3 regions of the Streptomyces sp. NPDC102441 genome follow, and region 3 is predicted to be linked to each of the others. Evidence: riboswitches for the same ligand, from Rfam matches in the RefSeq annotation. Region 3 holds a riboswitch; each other region holds the start of a gene.
What was found. A riboswitch is a leader RNA that binds a small molecule or an ion and turns the genes downstream of it on or off. The one in region 3 is predicted to bind thiamine pyrophosphate.
Positions count from the first base shown of each region.

Region 1: it holds a riboswitch for thiamine pyrophosphate, as region 3 does, so the genes downstream of both, thiC (phosphomethylpyrimidine synthase ThiC) here and ACIREO_RS00485 (thiamine ABC transporter substrate binding subunit) in region 3, are expected to answer to the same signal.
Region 2: it holds a riboswitch for thiamine pyrophosphate, as region 3 does, so the genes downstream of both, thiO (glycine oxidase ThiO) here and ACIREO_RS00485 (thiamine ABC transporter substrate binding subunit) in region 3, are expected to answer to the same signal.

Region 1 is NZ_JBIWKH010000016.1:92,811-100,285, forward strand. Features, by position in the region: gene ACIREO_RS31115 (LacI family DNA-binding transcriptional regulator) at 1-806, shown strand, start outside; gene ACIREO_RS31120 (metallophosphoesterase) at 981-2,036, shown strand; gene ACIREO_RS31125 (hypothetical protein) at 2,218-3,042, shown strand; gene ACIREO_RS31130 (DUF805 domain-containing protein) at 3,134-3,490, opposite strand; gene thiC (phosphomethylpyrimidine synthase ThiC) at 3,868-5,652, opposite strand; TPP riboswitch at 5,645-5,778, opposite strand; gene ACIREO_RS31140 (YibE/F family protein) at 5,850-7,205, shown strand; gene ACIREO_RS31145 (SsgA family sporulation/cell division regulator) at 7,262-7,475, opposite strand, start outside.
Region 2 is NZ_JBIWKH010000006.1:287,575-295,049, forward strand. Features, by position in the region: gene ACIREO_RS15455 (deoxyribonuclease IV) at 1-123, opposite strand, end outside; gene pknB (Stk1 family PASTA domain-containing Ser/Thr kinase) at 149-2,071, opposite strand; gene ACIREO_RS15465 (thiazole synthase) at 2,200-2,994, opposite strand; gene thiS (sulfur carrier protein ThiS) at 2,997-3,233, opposite strand; gene thiO (glycine oxidase ThiO) at 3,230-4,462, opposite strand; TPP riboswitch at 4,460-4,572, opposite strand; gene ACIREO_RS15480 (hypothetical protein) at 4,624-4,965, shown strand; gene ACIREO_RS15485 (NAD(P)/FAD-dependent oxidoreductase) at 4,994-6,223, shown strand; gene ACIREO_RS15490 (Rv2175c family DNA-binding protein) at 6,286-6,651, shown strand; gene thiE (thiamine phosphate synthase) at 6,805-7,455, shown strand.
Region 3 is NZ_JBIWKH010000001.1:106,501-113,975, reverse strand. Features, by position in the region: gene ACIREO_RS00495 (hypothetical protein) at 1-171, shown strand, start outside; gene rlmN (23S rRNA (adenine(2503)-C(2))-methyltransferase RlmN) at 354-1,460, shown strand; TPP riboswitch at 1,540-1,656, shown strand; gene ACIREO_RS00485 (thiamine ABC transporter substrate binding subunit) at 1,730-2,824, shown strand; gene ACIREO_RS00480 (ABC transporter permease) at 2,872-4,485, shown strand; gene ACIREO_RS00475 (ABC transporter ATP-binding protein) at 4,488-5,573, shown strand; gene ACIREO_RS00470 (response regulator) at 5,596-6,270, opposite strand; gene ACIREO_RS00465 (sensor histidine kinase) at 6,264-7,475, opposite strand, start outside.

The DNA of each region.
Region 1 (7,475 bases), on a different contig from region 3:
ACTTCGCAGAGATGGCGAGAGCCGCCACATCGGCCGCGCTCGCCCGGGGCTACGCCCTCGTGATCCTTCCCGCCACCTCGCGCCACGACGTGTGGTCGAACGTCGCGCTCGACGGGACAGTCGTCATCGACCCCTCCGACCAGGACCCCGTGGTCACCGAACTCGTGCGCCAGGGGCTTCCCGTCGTCTCCGACGGCCGTCCCGCGGGCACGCTCCCCGTCACCGCCTGGGTCGACAACGACCACCGGGCCGCCGTACTCGATCTCCTGGACCACCTCGCGGCCGCGGGAGCCCGCCGTATCGGGCTGCTGACCGGCACCACCACCGACACGTACACCCGGCTCTCCACCACCGCCTATCTGCACTGGTGCGAGCGGGTCGGCCAGGATCCGGTCTACGAGTCCTACCCGGCCCACGACCCCTGCGCGGGCGCGGTCGCCGCCGACCGCCTGCTGGCCCGCCCCGACCGCCCCGACGCCGTCTACGGGCTCTTCGACCCCAACGGCACCGATCTGCTCGCCGCCGCGCGCCGGTACGGCCTGCGGGTGCCTGAGGACCTCCTGCTGGTCTGCTGCAGCGAATCCACGGTGTACGCGTCCACCGAACCCCCCATCACCACGCTCTCGCTGAAGCCCCGCAGAATCGGCACGGCCGTCATCCAGCTCCTCATCGACGCCATCGAAGGGGTCGAACACGACGGTCCGCTGGAGCAGGTGATACCGACGGAGCTCATCGTCAGGACGTCCTCCCAACGGCGTCCGCCGCGCACCACGGTCAGCCCTCCGCGATCACCGGCCGGGGATTGAACGGATTAATCCGGACCAAACGGCCGACGAACCGGATGCTCGCACGGATTCAACACCCCTGGTGCGTCACACAGCACGATCCGCATTCCTATGATGGGCGCACGACACCGCGGACCACCTCTACCAGGCAGGGCCCGTCAGGTGTACGGAGGCGCGACGGTGGTGGAGGGGTCGATGACTCAGGGGGCCGGTCAGGAACCCGTAGTGCGGACAGCGACGTTGCGTGACTTCCGCGTACCGCCGTATGCGCAGGTGCCCGCACCCGCGCCGTTGCCGCACCCCGGCAATGCCGCGGTGGGCGACGAACCGCCGGAGGGGTACACCCCCACGGCGCGCGATCTTCCCGTGATCAACCGCGGCGACACCGTCCAGGTGGAGGTGGTACCGGAGCCCCGGCCCGCCGCCGACTCCGGCCGGGGTCCGCTGTACGTCGTCGGCGACGTACACGGCTATCTGGACGAGCTCCTGGCCGCTCTGGGTGAGCAGGGCCTGGTGGACGCCGACGGCCGGTGGGCGGCGGGCAACGCCAGACTCTGGTTCCTGGGCGACTTCACCGACCGCGGCCCGGACGGTATCGGCGTCATCGATCTCGTCATGCGTCTCTCCGCTGAGGCCGCGGCCGCCGGGGGGTACTGCAAGGCCCTCATGGGCAACCACGAACTGCTGTTGCTCGGCGCGAAGAGGTTCGGCGACACCCCGGTGAACTCCGGTGCCGGAACCGCGACGTTCCAGGCCGCCTGGCTGCTCAACGGTGGCCAGAAGACGGATATGGAACGGCTCGAGGACGTACACCTCCAGTGGATGGCCCGGCTCGACGCGGTCGTCGAGGAGGACGGGCATCTGCTGATGCACTCCGACACGACCGCCTACCTCGACTACGGATCCACCATCGAGGACGTCAACGACACGGTGCACGCCATTCTCACGCGGAACGACGCCGACGAGTGCTGGGAACTCTTCCGCAAACTCACCAAGCGGTTCGCCTTCCGCGACGAGGGCGCGCAGGCCGTCCGAGAACTGATGTCGACCTACGGCGGGCAGCGCGTCGTCCACGGCCACAGTCCCATTCCGTATCTGCTCGGCGAGGTCGGATCGGAGGAGGGCGAGGACGTGGCGCGGCCCGTGGTGGACGGCCCGCATGTCTACGCGGAAGGGCTCGCCATCGCCATGGACGGCGGGGTGACCATGGCCGGAAAGCTGCTGGTCGTGCAACTTCCCCTGCATGACTGACGGTCGCCGGGGAAGACGCATCACGACCCGACACCGTCAGCAGCTGGGCCTATTTCCGGAAACACCCTGTCACCCCGTGCCGTAGGCGCTCTACCATCGGCGTATCAGTCGCAGGCTCTCCTCCGTTTCCGCCCGATCGCCCGGCCCGCACGGTCGATCAGGCCCTACGGAGCATCGGGGGATGCACATGAAAAGCGCTCCGCACCTACTGGCCGAGGACCGCCCCGAGTACGAGCGGATCCTCGCCGACGCGCTGCGTCATGCCCACGAACGACCGGATCTGGACGGAGTCGGCGACCGGCTCAACGCGGAACAGCTGCGGACGATGGCACTCAACGCGACGCCCCTGATCACCGCGGCGGCGGCCACCGAGTACGACCACTACGTGAAGGTCCGCGGCGAGCTGCGCGGACCGGGAGACCCGGACGCCCACGCATCCGTCCTCGGGCCCGCCACGGACGAGGCCGGCCCCACGGGCGCCGGCACCCTCGCGGTGATCGCCGTACTGGCACCCGTCCTCGCCGGTACGGCCGCGCTGATATTCCTGGTGGTCGGCTACCCGCTGAAGGCGCTCAGCCCCGCTCCGGCCTTCGCCGGCACCATGGTCGCCGCCGGCTGGTTCTTCGCGGCCGTCGCCGCAGCGGCCACCCTCGTCTCGGCGGTGGGGCTCCTCGTCGCCGCCCTGCGCAACGGCGCCACCGCGCTGCCGGCCATGGGCGAGGAGGAGGAACTGCCGGAGGACGTGGCGCGCGCCCGGGAGGCATGGCGCCACGCCCTGCTGGAACGCGGCATCCTGCCCTTTCTCCGGGACGCGCTGGCCGATCCGACCGCGGGGCCCGCCTCGCGCACACCGCACCGCTCGCCCGACCGGATCCCGAAGATCGGCTACAGCAGGCCGGACTTCTCCGGACCGGAGGACGGCCCTTCGGCCGGTCCGCGCCCGACCTTCACCAGCCCCGACTTCACCAGCCCGGACTACGGCGGCCCGGAGCACCAGCCGGAGTGATCCGGCCGGCCTCTGCCCCACACCCCGTACGGCAGAGGCCGGAGCGGCGTCCTGCCGCTCCGGCCTCTGCCGGCCTCCCCCTGAGAGGAGGTCAGATTCCCTGCGGGGCGAGCTTCGGGTTCGGGCCGTACTCGTTCACCTCGCGCGCACCCTCGGTGCACAGGAAGACGAGCAGGATGATGGCGCCCACGAGCGGGATGAGGGCGATCAGGAGCCACCAGCCGGTGCGGCTGGTGTCGTGCAGCCGGCGCACGGCGACGGCGAGCGACGGGATGAACACCGCGACCAGGTAGATGTAGTAGGGAATCTGCGAGTCGATGGCGAGGCCGAGCATGCTCAGGACCACTGCGGCTATGAAGTTGAAGAGCGCGAACATCCAGTACTCCTTGCGGCGCGCACGTCCGCCGAAGCCCGCGTAGTTCTTGAGTACAGCCAGGTACCAGTCCACTGTGTTTCCCTCCCCTGGCGCCCCGTTGGGGCGCACACCAATTTCGGCCAAGCCCAGCGGAAGGTAAAGCACAGATAAGGAAATGGTCAACAGCGTTCGGGGCGGTGCGAGAACTTACATCTACCTGCAGCACAGCTGTGTCCATACTGACGCCGAAAGCCCCCCGACGGCCCGGCAGGACGGTACTGACCGGTCTGAACCAGCCATTGTGGGCACTCTTCCTGTTGTACCAGCACAATCCGACGTCCGGACCGAAGCCCGCTTCCGGGTCCAGGACGACGTCGGCCACGGCCCATGGCCCGTGCAGGAGTTCAGGGCGGCCGCACGGCACAGGACTGTGGTGAAGGCTCTCCAGGAGCCCTCACCACAGTCAGCGGTCAGTCCGCCAGGGGCAGGTACACGCGGTTGCCGCTCGCCGCGAACTCCTTGGACTTCTCCGCCATCCCCGCCTCGATCTCGGCCTGGTCGGCCCCGTGCTCCCGCCGGATGTCATGGGAGATCTTCATCGAGCAGAACTTGGGGCCGCACATCGAGCAGAAGTGCGCCGTCTTCGCCGGCTCGGCCGGCAGCGTCTCGTCGTGGAACTCGCGCGCGGTGTCGGGGTCGAGTGCCAGATTGAACTGATCCTCCCAGCGGAACTCGAAGCGGGCGTCCGACAGAGCGTCGTCCCACTCCTGCGCCCCTGGGTGCCCCTTGGCGAGGTCCGCCGCATGAGCGGCGATCTTGTACGTGATGACACCGGTCTTCACGTCGTCACGGTTGGGCAGCCCCAGGTGCTCCTTGGGCGTGACGTAACAGAGCATCGCCGTCCCCCACCAGGCGATCATCGCCGCACCGATGCCCGAGGTGATGTGGTCGTACGCGGGTGCGACGTCCGTGGTGAGCGGGCCCAGTGTGTAGAAGGGCGCCTCCTCGCAGATCTCCTGCTGGAGGTCGATGTTCTCCTTGATCTTGTGCATCGGGACATGCCCCGGGCCCTCGATCATCGTCTGTACGCCGAACCGCTTGGCGACGGTGTTGAGCTCGCCGAGCGTCCGGAGTTCGGCGAACTGCGCCTCGTCGTTGGCGTCGGCGATGCAGCCGGGGCGCAGCCCGTCACCCAGCGAGTACGTCACGTCGAAGGCCGCGAGGATCTCGCAGAGCTCCTCGAAGTGCTCGTACAGGAAGGACTCCTTGTGGTGCGCCAGGCACCAGGCGGCCATGATGGACCCGCCGCGCGAGACGATGCCGGTCTTGCGACGTGCCGTCAGCGGCACGTAGGGGAGCCGCACACCGGCGTGCACCGTCATGTAGTCGACGCCCTGCTCGGCCTGCTCGACGACGGTGTCCTTGTAGATCTCCCACGTCAGTTCCTCGGCCCGGCCGTCGACCTTCTCGAGTGCCTGGTAGAGGGGGACGGTGCCGATCGGCACGGGGGAGTTGCGCAGGACCCACTCACGGGTGGTGTGGATGTTACGGCCGGTGGAGAGGTCCATGACCGTGTCGGCGCCCCACTTGGTGGCCCAGGTCATCTTGTCCACCTCCTCCTCGATGGAGGAGGTGACGGCGGAGTTGCCGATGTTGGCGTTGACCTTCACCAGGAAGCGCTTGCCGATGATCATCGGCTCGATCTCCGGGTGGTTGACGTTGGCCGGCAGGACGGCCCGGCCCGCCGCGATCTCCTCGCGCACGACCTCGGCTTCGACGCTCTCCCGGATCGCGACGTACTCCATCTCCGGGGTGACCTCCCCCCGGCGGGCGTACGCGAGCTGTGTGACGGGCCTGCCGTCGCGGCTGCGGCGGGGCTGGCGCGGGCGGCCCGGGAAGACCGCGTCGAGGTTGCGCAGGCCTCCCCGCGGCGAGGTGTGCTTGAGCCCGTCGTCCTCGGGAAGCGCGGGACGGCCCGCGTACTCCTCGGTGTCCCCGCGGGCGATGATCCAGTTCTCCCGGAGCGGGGCGAGCCCTCGGCGTACGTCGGTGTCGGTGGTGGGATCGGTGTACGGCCCGGACGTGTCGTACAGCGTCACGTCCTTGCCGTTGGTGAGGTGCACCTGACGGACCGGCACCTGGAGGTCCGGGCGCGAACCCTGGACGTATCCCTTGTGCCAGCCGATGGACTTCCCGGCCTCGTCGTTCTGCGCGTTCTGCTTCGAGGCAGGCGTGCGTGCGTCCGCTGTGGTCATGAGACCTACTCCCTACGCCGGCATTACCCGGTAACAGGTTCGGCGGTCGGCGCAGCGTGTTCCGTACGGAGATACGGAGGTCAGCGCCCTCTCAGCCCGGTGCTCCGAGCTCCCGCGTGTACAAATGTGCCTCCACGCTAACCTCCGTCCTGGCGTGCTGGCCAGAGGGCCTCCCCTGTTCTTGGGATGATCGCGGGGTGACGTCCCCCGGAAGCGCCCCCGAACCCCACGGCCCCGCATCAGGCAGCACAGAGAGTCATGCGCACGGCCACACCCACAGCCATGGTCCTGCCGCGCCCGTGTCGAAGCATCTGCGCAAGATCATCGCTGCCGTACTGATCCCGTTCGCCACCGCGGTTCTGGTCGGCCTCGTGGCGTTCTGGCCCGGCGGGGCCCCCGCCCATGAGCGCACCGGGGTCGGCTTCGACCGGCAGACTCAGGACGGGCAGGTCACGAAGGTCGTGTCGGTGGACTGCGCGGATGTCAACGCCTCGCAGGTGCCGCCGACCGGCGACACCTCCACGCCCTCGGGCCGGGAGGCCGTCAACGAGCAGTCGGGGCAGTGCGAGAAGGCCACGGTCGAAGTGACCACCGGTAAGGACAAGGGCCGTACGTTCGTCGAGGTCGTCCAGCCCGACGCCCCGCGGCAACTGCGCGAGGGGCAAGGCGTGATCGTGGCGTACGCGCCTGACGCGCCCCGGGACCTGCAGTATTCGGTGACCGACGTGGACCGCGCGTTCCCGATGGCGCTGCTCGCCGGGATCTTCGCCCTCGCGGTCGTCGTGGTGGGCAGACTGCGCGGACTGATGGCGCTGATCGCGCTCGCCGTCTCGTTCGCCGTGCTGACCCTGTTCATCCTGCCGGCGATTCTGCAGGGCTCGAATCCCCTGGTCGTCGCGGTGATCGGGGCCAGTGCCATCATGCTGATCGCCCTCTACACCTGCCATGGGCTGACGGCCCGCACATCCGTCGCCGTCATCGGCACGCTCATCTCACTGCTGCTGATCGGGCTGCTGGGTTCGCTCTTCATCGGCTGGGCCGGTCTGTCCGGGAACACGGATGACAACACCGGCCTGATCCATGGGCTGTACCCGGAGATCGACATGAGCGGCCTGCTGCTCGCCGGTGTGATCATCGGCTCGCTCGGCGTGCTCGACGACGTGACAGTGACCCAGACGTCAGCGGTCTGGGAGCTGCACCAGGCCGACCCGACCATGGGCGCACGCCGGCTCTACCGGGCGGGCATCCGGATCGGGCGCGACCACATCGCATCGGTCGTCAACACGCTCGTGCTCGCCTATGCGGGCGCGGCGCTGCCCCTGCTGCTGCTGTTCTCGATCGCGCAGAGCAGTGTGGGCACGGTGGCCAACAGCGAGCTGGTCGCCGAGGAGATCGTCCGCACACTGGTCGGATCGATCGGGCTGGTCGCCTCGGTGCCGGTGACGACGGTGCTCGCGGCCCTGGTGGTCTCCGCGGACCGCACGGGGCTCGGCACGGAAGCCGGAGCTCCTGCACCCGCACGGACCGGGAGGGGACGACGCCGCAAGGCCTGAGCCGCGCCACCAGTTTTCCGGTGTTCGGTGTTCGGTGTTCGTCCGGATCTTTCTGTTCAGCCGGCGTTCTGCTCCTTGGCGAGGATGCGGCCCAGCGCCTCTTCCAAGTTGCCGTCGAAGTCACCCAGAGTGTGCTCCTGCCCCAACGGCACCAGCTTGTCCGTCCGGTCGAGAAAGGCCACAAGAGGTGCTGTGCCCGCCCTGAAGAGCGCACGGTCCGCACCGACCTGAAGGCGGATATGTACGTCCGACAGCCCCTCGGGCTCGATC
Region 2 (7,475 bases), on a different contig from region 3:
CCAGCCACGCGGATTGGCGACGAAGACCTGCACGGTCTCCGCCGCCAGCTCACGGGCGTAGCCGAGGCCGATCTTGGCGAGTCCGCCGGCCACGGGAACGTGTCCGCCGATGGGGTTGCGCATGTGCCGCCAGTCCTCGATGGGTCTTCTACAGGGCCTTGGTCCTGATGGTGATCGCTGAGCCTTCGGCGGCCTTCTCGCCGCCCTCGACCGACTGCTTCCCGACGGTGTCGCTGAAGGAGAGGAACGGGCGCTCGACCTTGACCTCGAACCCCGCGTCCTCCAGTGCGCTCCGGGCCTCGTCGACGTCCTTCCCCGTGACATCGGGGACCAGGAGCATGCGCGGGCCCTTGGAGACCGTCAGCTCCACGGTGTCGCCCTCGGCGGCCTCCGCGCCGTTCCCGGGCGACTGCCGGGCGATCTCGCCCTCCGCCTCGGGGGAGTTGACCCGGTCGGTCAGCACCTTCGCCCCGAGACCCGCCTCGTCCAGAGCGGCCGTGGCGTCCTCCACGGAGAGCCCGGTGACGTCGGGCACGTCGACGGGGCTGCCCTTGCTGACGACCAGTGCGACCGCCGAGTCGGGATGGCGCTCCGTGCCGGCCCGCGGATCCGTACGGATCACCTTGCCCCGGTCGATCTCCTCGCTGAACTCCCTGGTCACCATGCCGGGCGCGAGTCCCGACTTCTTCAGCTCCCGCCGGGCCTCGGCGAGTGCGAGGCTCTCGACGTCGGGGACCTTCACGATCTCCGGGCCGCGCGAGATCACCAGTCCCACCGCGTCGTTGCCCCGGATCCGCTCGCCGGAGCCCGGATCGCTGCTGATCACCGTGTTGCGCTTCACCGTGTCGCTGTAGGCGCGCTCGACCCCCTTCAGGTCGAGGCCCTCGTCCGCGAGCCGCTTCTCGGCGGCGCTCTGCGTCTGGCCCAGGAGGGAGGGCACCCGGGTGAACTGGCCCGAGTTGATGTACCAGACGCCCGCACCGGCCACCAGCACCAGCAGGACGGCGACGAGCACGGCGATCGTCCCGCGCCGGCCGCGGCCGGCGAAGCGCCCCAGCCGCCCGCGCGCGGGGTCCTGGGGTGCGGACGGGGGCATCTCCAGCCGGCTGGTGTGGTGCGCGGTTCCCTGGCCGGCCGGGATCACCCTGGGGATCACGCTCGTACGGTCCTCGGCGGCGTCGTGTTCCTCCGTGAGGGCCTGCGGGGGCATCGCGTCGAGCTGTTCCTCGGTGAGGGCCGCCCGTATCTCGCGGGACCGTGCGAGCAGGGCGACCGCGTCGGACGGACGGGCGTCGGGCGTGCGCGCCGTCGCGGCGGCCACCAGCTCGTCCAGCCCGGCGGCCAGGCCAGGAACGGCACCGGACGGCGCCGGGACGTCCTCGTTCAGATGCTGGTAGATGACCTGGGCGGCGGTGTCCCCGCTGTGCGGCTTGTCTCCGGTCAGCATCTCGTAGAGCACGACACCGCAGGCGTACACGTCGGACCGGGTGTCGGCCGTGCCCTGCTCGATCTGCTCCGGGGCGAGATAGGAGACCGTGCCCAGGAGGGAGCCGGTGGTGTCCGTGGCGGTCCCCACGGCGCGTACGAGACCGAAGTCGGCGACCTTCACCCGGCCGTCGTCCCCTATCAGGACGTTCTCCGGCTTCATGTCGCGGTGGACGAAGCCCGCCCGGTGCGCGGCGCCGAGGGCGGCCAGCACCGGTTCGAGGATGTCCAGGGCCGCCCGGGGCTGCAGCGCCCCGCGCTCGCGCAGGACATCGCGCAGGGTGCACCCGGCGACGTACTCCATCGCGAGGTACACATACGCGCCCTGGGCGCCCTGGTCGAAGACGGCCACCACATTGGGGTGGGCGAGCCGGGCGACGGACTTCGCCTCGCGGATGAAGCGCTCGACGAACGCCACGTCGGTCGCCAGCGCAGGATGCATCACCTTGAGGGCGAGCACCCGGTCGAGCCGGGTGTCCACGGCCCGGTAGACCGTGGCCATACCGCCGACGGCGATGCGCGCATCGATGCGATAGCGGCCGTCGAGCAGCTGCCCGACAAGGGGGTCCTGGAGGGTCGTGTCCACAGGGCGAGTCTACGAGCTGCCACGGACACCACGGATGGCCCAGGGTCCTCCGGGGGCCGTTCCGGTGCCGAGCCGTGACAGGGGCATGCACGTGCTGTGACCTCGGGACCGCCGCCGGTGCCCGGTCCTCAGAAGGCCGGGCGCTCCGGATCCAGCACCGCGCGGCCCTCCGCAGGCGAGGACGCCTCGGCGAAATGGCGGCGCGGGATGCGTCCCGCCCGGTACGCCAGACGTCCGCCGTCCACCGCGTGCCGCATCGCCGCTGCCATCAGCTCGGGCTCCTGCGCCCGGGTCACCGCCGAGGCGAGCATCACAGCGGCACAGCCCAGCTCCATCGCCAGCGCCGCGTCCGACGCGGTCCCGGCACCGGCGTCCAGGATCACCGGGACCCCGGCCTGCTCGACGATCAGCTGGAAGTTGTGCGGGTTGCGGATGCCGAGCCCTGAACCGATGGGGGAGCCCAGCGGCATGATCGCCGCGCACCCCACGTCCTGGAGCTTCCGGGCCAGGACCGGGTCGTCATTGGTGTACGGCAGGACCGTGAAGCCGTCGTCGACCAGGATCTCGGCGGCGTCCAGCAGCTCGATCGGGTCGGGCAGCAGGGTCCGCTCGTCGGCCACGACCTCCAGCTTGATCCAGTCGGTGCCCAGCGCCTCCCTGGCCAGCCGGGCCGTCAGCACGGCCTCGCCCGCGGTGAAACAGCCCGCGGTGTTCGGCAGGACCTGGATGGAGAGGCGTCGCAGGACGGAGAGCACCGAACCCTGCACCGTCGGGTCGAGCCGGCGCATCGCCACGGTGGTCAGCTCGGTGCCCGAGGCGGCCAGGGAGCGTTCCAGCACCTCCAGGCTGGGCGCCCCGCCCGTGCCCATGATCAGCCGTGACGTGAACGCGGTGGAACCGAGGGTGAAGAGATCGTCGGACATGGTCAGCCTCCCTGGACCGCGGTGAGCACCTCGACACGGTCGCCGTCGGCGAGCACGGTGGCGGACCACCGACCGCGTGGGACGACGGCCTCGTTGACCGCGGCGGCGACCCCGGAGGGCGCCGTGGTCAACGCCGCGACCAGGGTGTCGAGCGCGGTGCCGGCGGGGACGGTGCGGCCCTCCCCGTTGACGGACACCGAGACGGGAACAGGGACGGCGGCGGGCGCGGGCTGTGTCATACGGGCTGCTCCTGCGGCGCGGGGGCGGTTTCTTCTGTTTCTTCGGAATCTTCGGGGGAGGAGGCCTGCGGGCTCTCCGGAGGGACGGGGCCGAAGCGGCGCGGCGCGAAGGGCCGGCCCAGCTCGGGCAGCTCGCCCGTGGTCAGCACGTGGGCCATCACATCGCCGGTGACGGGGGTCAGCAGCACCCCGTTGCGGTGGTGCCCGGTGGCCAGATGCAGGCCAGGCAGTGCCGTGGGCCCCAGCAGCGGCGCGTTGTCGGGCGAGGCGGGCCGAAGGCCGGCCCGGGTCTCGGTCAGCGGCAGCTCCGTGATGCCGGGCATCAGCTCGTGGGCGTCCCGAAGCAGCTCGTACACCCCGCCCGCGGTGACCGTGGTGTCCCAGCCCAGCTCCTCCGTGGTCGCGCCGACCACCAGCTCGCCGTTGGCCCGCGGGACCAGATAGACATGGCTGCCCCGCACGACGGCCCGCACCGTCCTGCTGAGGAAGGGGGCGTACGCGGGCGGCACGGTCAGCCGGAGCACCTGCCCCTTGACCGGGCGTACCGGTGGGACGACTGCCTCGGGCAGCCCTTCGAGCCGGCCGCTGAGGCTGCCGCCGGCGAGTACCACCTGGCCTGCGGCGAGCTCCGTGCCGTCGGCCAGGACGGCTCCCGTCGCACGGCCGCCCGTGACCGAGAGCCGCTGGACCCAGGCGCGGCGGAACATCACCCCGGCCCGCTCGCAGGCGGTGACCAGGGCCGAGGCGAGCCGCCTGGGGTCCACCTGGTGGTCGCCGTCGACGCGCAGCCCGCCGCGTACCCCGGGGGCGAGCATCGGTTCCAGACGGCGGCACTCGCGGCCGCTGAGCCACTCGGACTCCAGCCCCGAACGCTGCTGCAGCGCGTGCAGCTCCCGCAGATGGGCCCTGTCGTCGGAGTCCAGCGCGACGGAAAGGGTGCCGCACGCGCGGAAGCCGGTCTTCTGCCCGCTCGCCTCCTCCAGCTCGGCCACGAACGCCGGATAGCGTGCGGCGGAGGCCACGTTGAGGCCGAGCAGCATCTGCTCGCCGTAGTGGAGTTCGGTGACGGCGGCGAGCATCCCGGCCGCGACCTGGGCGGCGCCGCCGCCCGGGGCGGGATCGGCCAGCGTGGTGCGAAGGCCGTGCTGGGCCGACCGCCACGCGGTCACCAGACCGATGATGCCGCCTCCGACGACCAGGACGTCGGAACTGCTTGCGGAGATACGCATGGGCGTCCAGCCCCTCCCTTCGCCGGCATGACCCGGATCAGGTTCGTACGGTCGGAGGCCGGCCAGCCTCCCTCTCAGCCCGGTACGTCCGGACTCCCGCGAGTGCCTTACGGTGGCCAGCCTAAACCCCACCGCCCACAGCCTGTAAGGGAGCGGCACGCGTGGCCCGTTCACTCGACGGACTCGTCCTCTCACCGGTCGCCGACCAGGCCCCCGGCCAGGTCGGGACCCGGACCCGATTCACCTACCACCAGCGGGGCGGCCGGATATGGGCCGCCTACGAGGGCGGCGACGTCGTCCGAGGGCATCTCGTCGGCACCCGGGAGGCGGATACCCTCGACTTCAGGTACGTCCAGCTCAAGCGGGACGGGACGACCTCCTCGGGGCACTGCCTCTCCACCGTCACCGAGCTCCCCGACGGGCGGGTGCGTCTGGACGAGAAGTGGGAATGGGAGTCCCAGGAGGGCAGCGGGACGAGTGTGGTGGAGGAGCTCGCCGACTGATGGAGCGTCAGATGATGAGGGTGGACGGGTGAGCGAGCAGACACTGGACCCGGCGGCGGAGCGCGGAGTCGTGATCGTGGGCGCGGGCATGGCCGGCGTGCAGACGGCCGTGGCCCTGCGCGAACAGGGCTTCACGGGCCCGGTCACCCTGATCGGTGCCGAACCCCACCAGCCGTACGACAGACCGCCCCTGTCCAAGGCGGTCCTGCTCGGCAAGGCGGAGGACTCCGCCTTCGACGTCGACTTCGAAGCCCTGGACATCACGCTGCGCCTGGGCCTCGACGTGTCGGGCCTCCGCGCCGAGGAGCATGAGCTGGACACCCCGGAGGGGCCCGTCGCGTACGACGCGCTGGTCCTCGCCACCGGGGCTGAACCCGTCGCGCTGCCCGGTTCCGAGGGTGTGCCAGGCGTCCATCTGCTGCGCACCCTCGACGACGCCGCACGGCTGCGGCCGGTCCTGGAGCGGCAGCACGACGTGGTCGTCGTCGGAGCGGGCTGGATCGGCGCCGAGTTCGCCACGGCGGCCCGCGCGGCCGGCTGCGCGGTCACCGTCGTGGAGGCCGCCGACCGTCCCCTGGCGGGCACGATGCCCGCCGAGGTCGCCGAGCCGATGAGCGCCTGGTACGCCGAGAGCGGAGCCGAACTCCTCACCGGCGCCCGGGTCGCCCGCATCGAACAGGGAGCCGTCCATCTCGCGGACGGCCGTGTGATCCCCGCCGGAGCGGTGGTCGTCGGCATCGGCGCGAGGCCCGCCACCGCGTGGCTCGCGGGCTCCGGCATCGCGCTGGGCCCGGACGGCTCGGTCACCGCGGACAGCTCGCTGCGCACCTCGCTGCCCGATGTCCACGCGGTGGGCGACTGCGCCTCCTTCCCGTCCGCCCGCTACGGGGAGCGGCTCCTGGTCCACCACTGGGACAACGCCCTCCAGGGGCCACGGACGGTCGCCGCCGCCCTCGCGGACGGTGTGCCCCGGACGTACGACCCGGTGCCCTACTTCTGGTCCGAGCAGTTCGGCCGCTTCGTGCAGTACGCCGGTCATCACGCCGGTGCGGACACGTTGCTGTGGCGGGGCGACCCGGCGGACCCGTCCTGGACGGTCTGCTGGCTGCGTCAAGGGGCCCTCGTCGCCGTGCTGGCCGTCAGCAGGCCCCGCGACCTGGCGCAGGGGCGCAAGCTCGTCGAGGCGGGGGCGCGGATCGATCCGGCGCGGGCCGCCGACTCCTCCGTACCGCTGAAATCGACGGTGCTCGAGGGGTAGGCACGGCCTCGTACGCCCGGCCCGGCTACCGACTGTCGGTCCGGGATGGCACGCTTGTCCCTGTGACCGAGATTGACGCAAAGATCGATGCTCTCGTCCCCGCATGGCTCCACCTTCCCGATATCGCGGAAATGCTCGATGTCGAGGTGACGCGCGTACGGCAGCTGGTCAAGGAAGGCCAGCTGATCGCCGTACGACGTGGTGCGAACCGGGCGCTCCAGGTGCCTGCCGCCTTCATCGACGGCGACAAGGTGGTCAAGGGTCTCGTAGGGACCCTGACGCTCCTGAGGGACGACGGCTACAACGACGAAGAGATGCTGGACTGGCTCTTCACCCCCGACCCGACCCTGCCCGGCACCCCCGCGCAGGCCCTGAGCGAGAATCGCGGTACGGAGGTGAAGCGCCGCGCCCAGGCGCTCGCTGTCTGACCGGACGACCGTGAGCGGGGTACGGGCCGTGGCACACACGGCCCGTACCCCGCTGCAACCGGCCTGTCGGCACGGCGATCCACCGGCGTACGGGCGAGTTCCCGGCGCATCAGTGTCCGACGACGCACCGACGTACCCACGGGGGAAATCTTCATGTCCACGCTCCGCGACCGGCTCTCCGACGCCCGGCTCTATCTGTGCACGGACGCCCGCAAGCGGCAGGGGGACCTCCCCGAGTTCCTCGACGCCGTGCTGTCCGGCGGCGTGGACATCGTGCAGCTCCGGGACAAGGGCATGGAGGCCGCCGAGGAGCTCGAACACCTCGCGGTGTTCGCCGACGCCTGTAAGCGCCATGGAGCGCTCCTGGCGGTGAACGACCGGGCCGATGTCGCCCATGCCATCGGCTCCGACGTGCTGCACCTGGGGCAGGGCGACCTGCCGGTGCCGGCCGCCCGCGCCGTCATCGGCGGCGATGTGGTGATCGGCCGCTCCACCCACGCCGAGGCAGAGGTCGACGCGGCCGTCGCCGAGGCGGGCGTCGACTACTTCTGCACGGGTCCCTGCTGGCCCACCCCGACCAAGCCCGGCCGGCACGCCCCGGGCCTCGGCCTCGTGCGTTACGCCGCCTCGCTCGGCACGACGCGGCCGTGGTTCGCCATCGGCGGGATCGACGCCGGCAATCTGGACGAGGTGCTGGACGCCGGCGCCCGTCGCGTCGTCGTCGTGCGGGCCGTCACCGAGGCCGCGGATCCGGCCGATGCGGCCGCAGCGCTCGCACGGCGTGTCCGGGCGCGCACCGCCTGACCAGGGAAGCTCCGAGGGCG
Region 3 (7,475 bases):
GGCCTGATCGCGGCCGGGATGCTCGCGCTCGGAATCATCACCGGCTCTCTGACCGTTCCGCTGATCTTCGTCGCCGGCGTGGCCGTGTTCTGCTCCTGGGGCTACTGGATGCGCCGCCGGGCCCTGGAGCACCACCGCCACATGAGCTCCGCCCTGCAGAACCACGGCTGACAGGGGTACGCCGCGGAGGCGGCCCACCGTGCGATCGGTCACGGTCCCCGCGCGGACCGGCCTTCCACGGGCCGTGGGAGGCCCGCCGGCCACGGCCGACGCCGGCCGCCCGCGCCCCCGGCGTCCCGCCCGGTCCTTCGGCGGACCGGGTACCACGGTGTGTCTGCGACACTGGAAGAACCATGCCTAAGCCCGGAGAACTCCAGTTTGTCGCGCCCCGTGGAGCCAAGCGGCCGCCGCGGCACCTCGCCGACCTCACACCCGACGAGCGCAAGGAAGCAGTCGCCGCGACCGGCGAGAAGCCCTTCCGTGCCAAGCAGCTGTCGCAGCACTACTTCACGCGGTACGCGCACGACCCGGCGGAGTGGACCAACATCCCTGCCGCGTCGCGGGACAAGCTCGCCGAGGCGATGTTCCCCGACCTCATGTCGGTGATGCGCCACATCAGCTGCGACGAAGACACCACCCGTAAGACGCTCTGGAAGCTGCACGACGGCACGCTCGTCGAGTCCGTCCTCATGCGGTACCCGGACCGGGTGACGATGTGCATCTCGTCGCAGGCGGGCTGTGGGATGAACTGCCCCTTCTGCGCCACGGGACAGGCGGGACTCGACCGCAACCTGTCGACCGCCGAGATCGTTCACCAGATCGTGGACGGCATGCGTGCCCTGCGCGACGGCGAGGTCCCGGGCGGACCTGCCCGGCTGTCCAACATCGTCTTCATGGGCATGGGCGAGCCGCTGGCCAACTACAAGCGTGTGGTCGGGGCGATCCGTCGGCTGACGGACCCGGAGCCGGACGGCCTGGGGCTCTCGCAGCGCGGGATCACCGTGTCCACGGTGGGTCTGGTGCCGGCGATGCTCCGCTTCGCCGACGAGGGCTTCAAGTGCCGCCTCGCGGTCTCGCTGCACGCTCCGGACGACGAGCTGCGCGACACCCTCGTTCCCGTGAACACCCGCTGGAAGGTCCGTGAGGTCCTAGACGCCGCATGGGAGTACGCGGAGAAGTCCGGCCGCCGTATCTCCATCGAGTACGCGCTCATCCGCGACATCAACGACCAGGCCTGGCGGGGCGACCGGCTGGGCCGGCTCCTCAAGGGCAAGCGGGTGCACGTCAACCTCATCCCGCTGAACCCGACTCCGGGCTCCAAGTGGACCGCCTCGCGGCCCGAGGACGAGAAGGCGTTCGTCGAGGCGATCGCCGCCCACGGTGTGCCTGTCACCGTCCGCGACACCCGCGGCCAGGAGATCGACGGTGCCTGCGGGCAGCTGGCGGCGTCCGAGCGCTGACGCGGTACGGCGGACGGGCGTGGATCCGGCCGGTCCGGCGTGATCCGGCCGGTGTAGCCTGGCGGCGTAAATCAACTTCATATTCCGACAGGGGAGCGCCACAGCGCTGAGAGTGCGGCACCGAGGACAGGTCGGCCGCAGACCCTCTGAACCTCGCCCGGGTCATTCCGGGTAGGAAGTTCGGACCTTACTCAAGCTGTTGCGCCCTGCCCGCTCGACGAGCGGGCAGGGCCGCGTCTCTTCCTGGTCACCCCCAGGAGGAAATCACCATGAACACCACGACGAAGTACGCCGCGACGGCGCTCGCCGCCGCGCTCGGGGTCACCGCGCTCGCGGGCTGCGGCGACTCCGACGGCAAGGCTTCCGATGAAACGGGAGCCGGCTCCAAGACCGTCACCCTCGTCAGCCACGACTCGTTCAACGCCTCGGACGCCGTCCTGAAGGCGTTCACCGAGCAGACCGGCTACAAGGTCAAGGTCCTGAAGAGCGGTGACGCCGGAGCAGCGCTCAACCAGGAGATCCTCACCAAGGGCTCCCCGCGCGGCGACGTGTTCTTCGGCGCCGACAACACACTGCTGTCCCGCGCTCTGGACAACGGCCTCTTCACGCCGTACGAGGCGAAGGGCCTGGACCGGGTCGCGGCCGACACGCAGCTCGACGCCGACAAGCACCGGGTCACGCCCGTCGACACCGGCGACATCTGCGTCAACTACGACAAGAAGTACTTCGCCGACAAGAAACTCGACCCGCCGAAGTCCTTCGACGACCTGTTGAAGCCCGCGTACAAGAACCTCCTCGTCACCGAGAACGCCGCGACCTCGTCGCCCGGCCTCGGCTTCCTCCTGGGCACGGTCGCCAGCCAGGGTGAGAGCGGCTACCAGGACTACTGGAAGAAGCTGAAGAGCAACGGCGTCAAGGTCGTCGACGGCTGGGAGCAGGCCTACAACGAGGAGTTCTCCGGCTCCGCCGGCGGCAGGAAGGCCAACGCCGACCGGCCGCTCGTCGTCTCGTACGCCTCCAGCCCGCCCGTCGAGGTGCTGTACGCCGATCCGAAGCCCGCCGAGGCGCCCACCGGCGTCGCCACCGGCACCTGCTTCCGTCAGATCGAGTTCGCCGGCCTGCTGGACGGCGCGAAGAACGAGGCCGGAGGCAAGGCTCTGCTGGACTTCCTCATCAGCAAGCGGTTCCAGGAGGACATGCCGCTGAACATGTTCGTGAACCCGGTGGTGAAGGACGCGAAGCTCCCGGAGCTCTTCACGAAGTTCGGTGCGACCGTCGACAAGCCCGCGACCGTCGCCCCGGACAAGATCGCCAAGAACCGTGAGCAGTGGGTCCAGTCATGGTCCTCGCTCGTCGTGAAGTAGGCGTCGCGCGGCCCCCGCGCCGGGGGAACGCGGTGCGGCTCGGCCTCATGGCCGCGCCCGTCGCGTTCTTCGCGCTGTTCTTCGCCTACCCGGTCGCCGCGATCGTCGGCCGGGGGCTGAAGGCGGACGGGGACTGGCAATTCGGCCGGGTCGGCACGGTGCTGAGCCGGCCGGACATCCTCGACGTCCTCTGGTTCACCACCTGGCAGGCCCTCGCCTCGACCGCGCTCACCCTGCTGATCGCGCTGCCCGGCGCGTATGTCTTCGCCCGCTTCGACTTCCCCTGCAAGCAGCTGCTGCGGGCGGTCGTGACCGTGCCGTTCGTCCTGCCCACCGTCGTCGTGGGCACGGCGTTCCTGGCGCTGCTGGGACGCGGCGGCTTCCTCGACGAGCTCTGGGGGGTCCGGCTCGACACGACCGTGTGGGCGATCCTGCTCGCCCATGTGTTCTTCAACTACGCGGTCGTCGTACGGACCGTCGGCGGCCTCTGGTCCCAGCTGGACCCCCGTCAGGAGGAGGCCGCCCGGGTGCTCGGGGCCGGCCGCCTCGCCGCCTGGCGGCGCGTGACACTGCCCGCGCTCGCCCCGGCCGTGGCCGCAGCGGCTCTGATGGTCTTCCTCTTCACCTTCACGTCCTTCGGAGTCGTGCAGATCCTCGGCGGTCCGGCCTACTCCACGCTGGAGGTGGAGATCTACCGGCAGACCGCTCAGCTGCTCGATCTGCCGACGGCCGCCGTGCTGACCCTGGTGCAGTTCGCGGCGGTCGGCGGCATCCTCGCCGTCCACGCGTGGACCGTACGGCGCCGGGAGACGGCCCTGAGGCTCGTCGACCCGGCGCAGACCTCCCGGCCGCCCCGAGGAGCCGGACAGCGGGCGCTGCTCGGCGGCGTGCTGCTGACCGTGCTCCTCCTCGTCCTGCTGCCGCTCGGCGTGCTCGTGGAACGTTCCCTGGACACCTCCGGCGGTTACGGCTTCGGCTTCTACCGCGCGCTCCGGTCCGCCGACGCCAACGGCTCCACCTTCCTGGTGCCGCCGCTCGACGCCATCGGGAACTCCCTGCGCTACGCACTGGTGGCGACCCTCATCGCCCTTGTGATCGGAGGGCTCGCGGCCGCGGCGCTGACCAGGCGGGCAGGCCCGTTGGTGCGCGGTTTCGACGCCCTGCTGATGCTGCCGCTCGGAGTGTCCGCGGTCACCGTCGGCTTCGGCTTCCTCATCACGCTCGACAAGCCGCCGCTCGACCTGCGTACGTCCTGGATCCTTGTGCCGCTCGCGCAGGCGCTGGTCGGCGTCCCCTTCATCGTACGGACCATGCTGCCCGTCCTGCGCGCGGTCGACGAGCGGCTCCGGGAAGCAGCCGCGGTGCTCGGCGCGTCGCCACTCCGGGCCTGGCGGGAGGTCGATCTCCCGCTGGTGCGACGGGCGGTGCTGGTGGCCGCCGGGTTCGCCTTCGCCGTGTCGCTCGGTGAGTTCGGGGCGACCGTCTTCATCGCACGTCCCGACACCCCCACTCTGCCCGTCGCCGTCGCCAGGTTGCTGGGGCGTTCCGGAGAGCTCAACTACGGGCAGGCGATGGCCCTCAGCACGATTCTGATGCTCGTCTGCGCGGTGTCGCTGCTCCTGCTCGAACGTATCCGTACCGACCGATCCGGGGAGTTCTAGAGATGCTGGCAGTGGAGTCGGCCACGGTCCGGTTCGGGAAGCGGACCGCGCTGGACGCCGTCGACCTGGAGGTCGCGGACCACGAGATCGTCTGTGTCCTGGGTCCGAGCGGCAGCGGCAAGTCGACGCTGCTGCGGGCCGTGGCCGGGTTGCAGCCTCTGGACGGCGGGCGGGTGTTCCTGAACGGCGAGGACCAGGCGCGGCTTCCGGTGCACCGGCGCGGGCTCGGCCTGATGTTCCAGGACCACCAGCTCTTCCCACACCGGGACGTCGGTGCCAACGTGGCCTTCGGACTGAGGATGCACGGCGTCCCCCGCGCCGAGCGCGACCGCAGGGCCGGTGAACTCCTCGACATGGTCGGCCTGCCCGGGGCCGGCCGACGGGCCGTCGCCGCCCTGTCCGGCGGTGAACAGCAGCGGGTGGCGCTCGCACGGGCCCTGGCGCCCCGTCCGAAGCTGCTGATGCTGGACGAACCACTGGGGCAGCTGGACCGGAGCCTGCGCGAACGGCTCGTCGTCGAACTGCGCACCCTCTTCGGGCAGCTGGGCACCACCGTGCTCGCCGTCACCCACGACCAGGGCGAGGCCTTCGCGCTCGCCGACCGGGTGGTGGTCATGCGGGACGGCCGGATCGCGCAGGCGGGCACCCCGCTGGAGGTCTGGCAGCGCCCCGCGTCGGCCTTCGTCGCCCGTTTCCTCGGCTTCGACAACCTGGTGGACGCCACGGTCACGGGTACGGCCGCAGACACCGCCTGGGGCAAGGTCCCGGTGCCCGAGGACTCGCCCCAGGGCGAGTGCGAGCTGCTCGTGCGGCCGGGCGGCGTCCGGATCGGCGGCCCGAAGGACGGCCTGCGCTGCACGGTGGGCGTACGCACCTTCCGCGGTCACCACGTCACCGTCACCCTGCGCCCCGACGACGGGCCGCGCCTGGAGGCGGAGTGCGGCCTGCGGGACACCCCGGAGGAGGGGGCCGTCGTGGGCGTGACCTTCGACCCGGCGGAGACGGTGGTCCTTCCCCAGGCCGACCTCCCATCAGCCGATCTCCCATCAGCCGACTTCCCATCAGCCGGCCCCCGACCTGCCGGGTGAACGGCCCCGCGGGTCAATGGAGTCACCGCCGGTGGTTCTCCCGGCCCGCGACCACCAGGCCCAGCTCGTACGCCAGGATCACCGCCTGCGCCCTGTCCCGGAGCCCCATCTTCGCGAAGAGCCGGTTGATGTGTGTCTTGACCGTGTGATCAGTGATGGCGAGACGATCCGCGATGCCGGTGTTGGACAGGCCGCGAGCGATCAGGACGAGCACCTCGGCCTCGCGTGCGGTGAGGCCCTCCACGCCGGGGTGCGGCCCCGTGCCGGGCCTCTGCCGCACGAACTCCGCGATCAGCCGTTGGGTGACCTCGGGAGCCAGCAACGCGCGCCCGTCGGCCACCACCCGCACGGCGTGCAGCAGCTCGGGAAACGTCGCGTCCTTGAGGAGGAAGCCGCCTGCCCCCGCGGCGAGGGCGTCGTAGACGTATTCGTCGAGGCCGAACGTCGTCAGCATCAGTGCCTTGGTGGCACCGCCGGACGCCGCGACGATCTCGCGCGCCGCCTCGATGCCGTTCACCCCGGGCATCCTGATGTCCAGCAGCACCAGGTCGGGTATGAGCTCGGCCGCTCTGCGGATGGCCTCGGCCCCGTCCTCCGCCTCGGCGACCACCTCGATGTCGGGCTGGGTGTTGAGCAGTCCGACGAACCCGGTCCGAACGACCGCCTGGTCGTCGGCGACAAGCACTCTGATCACCAAGGGAGTTCCGCCTCCACGAGAAAGCCGCCGGCCGGGCCGCGCCCCGCCGTGAGTCTGCCGCCCAGGAGCGCGGCCCGTTCGCCCATGCCCACGAGTCCGTGGCTGCGGCCGTCCGGCTCGGTCTCGGGCGGCCCGGGGCCGTCATCACTGACACGCACGGACAGGACGCCGGGCCGGTAGCCGATCTCGACCACCACGTGCGCGCCGGGGGCGTGGCGGCGGGCGTTCGTCAGTGCTTCCTGAACGATCCGGTACGCCGACAGCTCCCAGGAGGCAGGGAGCACCGTCCGCTCGCCGAGGACGCGCAGATCGGCCGACCCTCCCACCGCGCGGTGCTGTTCCATGAGCTCCTCCAGCCCCGCGAGCGACGGCTGCGGCGTCCGCAGCGCCTCGGCCCCGGTGCCCGCCCGCAGCACGCCGAGCAGCCGGCGCAGTTCCGCCATGGAGGCACGGGCGGTCCCGGCTATCTGCTGGAAGGCGTCACGGGCGGGTCCTGGGAGCTCCTGCGTCGTGTACGTGGCGCTCTCGGCCTGCACGGCGATCATGGAGACGGAGTGGGCGATCATGTCGTGCAACTCCCGGGCGATGGTCGCTCTTTCCGCCTCCGCCGCCTGGCGTCGTTCCATCGTCAGGAGCCTGGACTGCGCGGCTGCCCGCTCATGGCGGGTCTCCTCCCGGGCCCGTATCGCGTCCCCCATGCTCACCGCGCCCAGAATCACCACGGTCAGCACCAGCGTCTCCGCGTAGAGCCCGAGCGTGAACCGGTCACTGCCCTGGAGCACGGGCAGGCCGGGTGACCCGTCGCGTGTCCAGCGGTCGATGTGCACCAGATTCACGGTGAGCGACGCGAGCGCCCCGCAGATCACCAACAGGGCCGGGTGCTGCACCCGGTGGCGACCCAAGGTGTAACTGCCCATCAGCGTGCCCGCGATCGTCGCGTACGCCATGTTGCCGTCGGTCCCGAAGCTGAGCAGCGCCGCGCCGACCGTCAGGAAGCCGACGGCCGGGTGGGCACGGCGCCACATCAGGGAGAGGGCGCAGACCAGCACTCCGAAGGCCGTGACCGCCGAACTCGGCACGACCGCCAGCTCCACGACCGCGAGCACGGTGAGGGCGCCACCCGTCAGCCGGGGATACGCGGGCGCCGTCGTCCAGCGGCGCAGTCGCCGCCGCACGCGTGCGGTCAGGGTGGGCCCGGTGTCCGG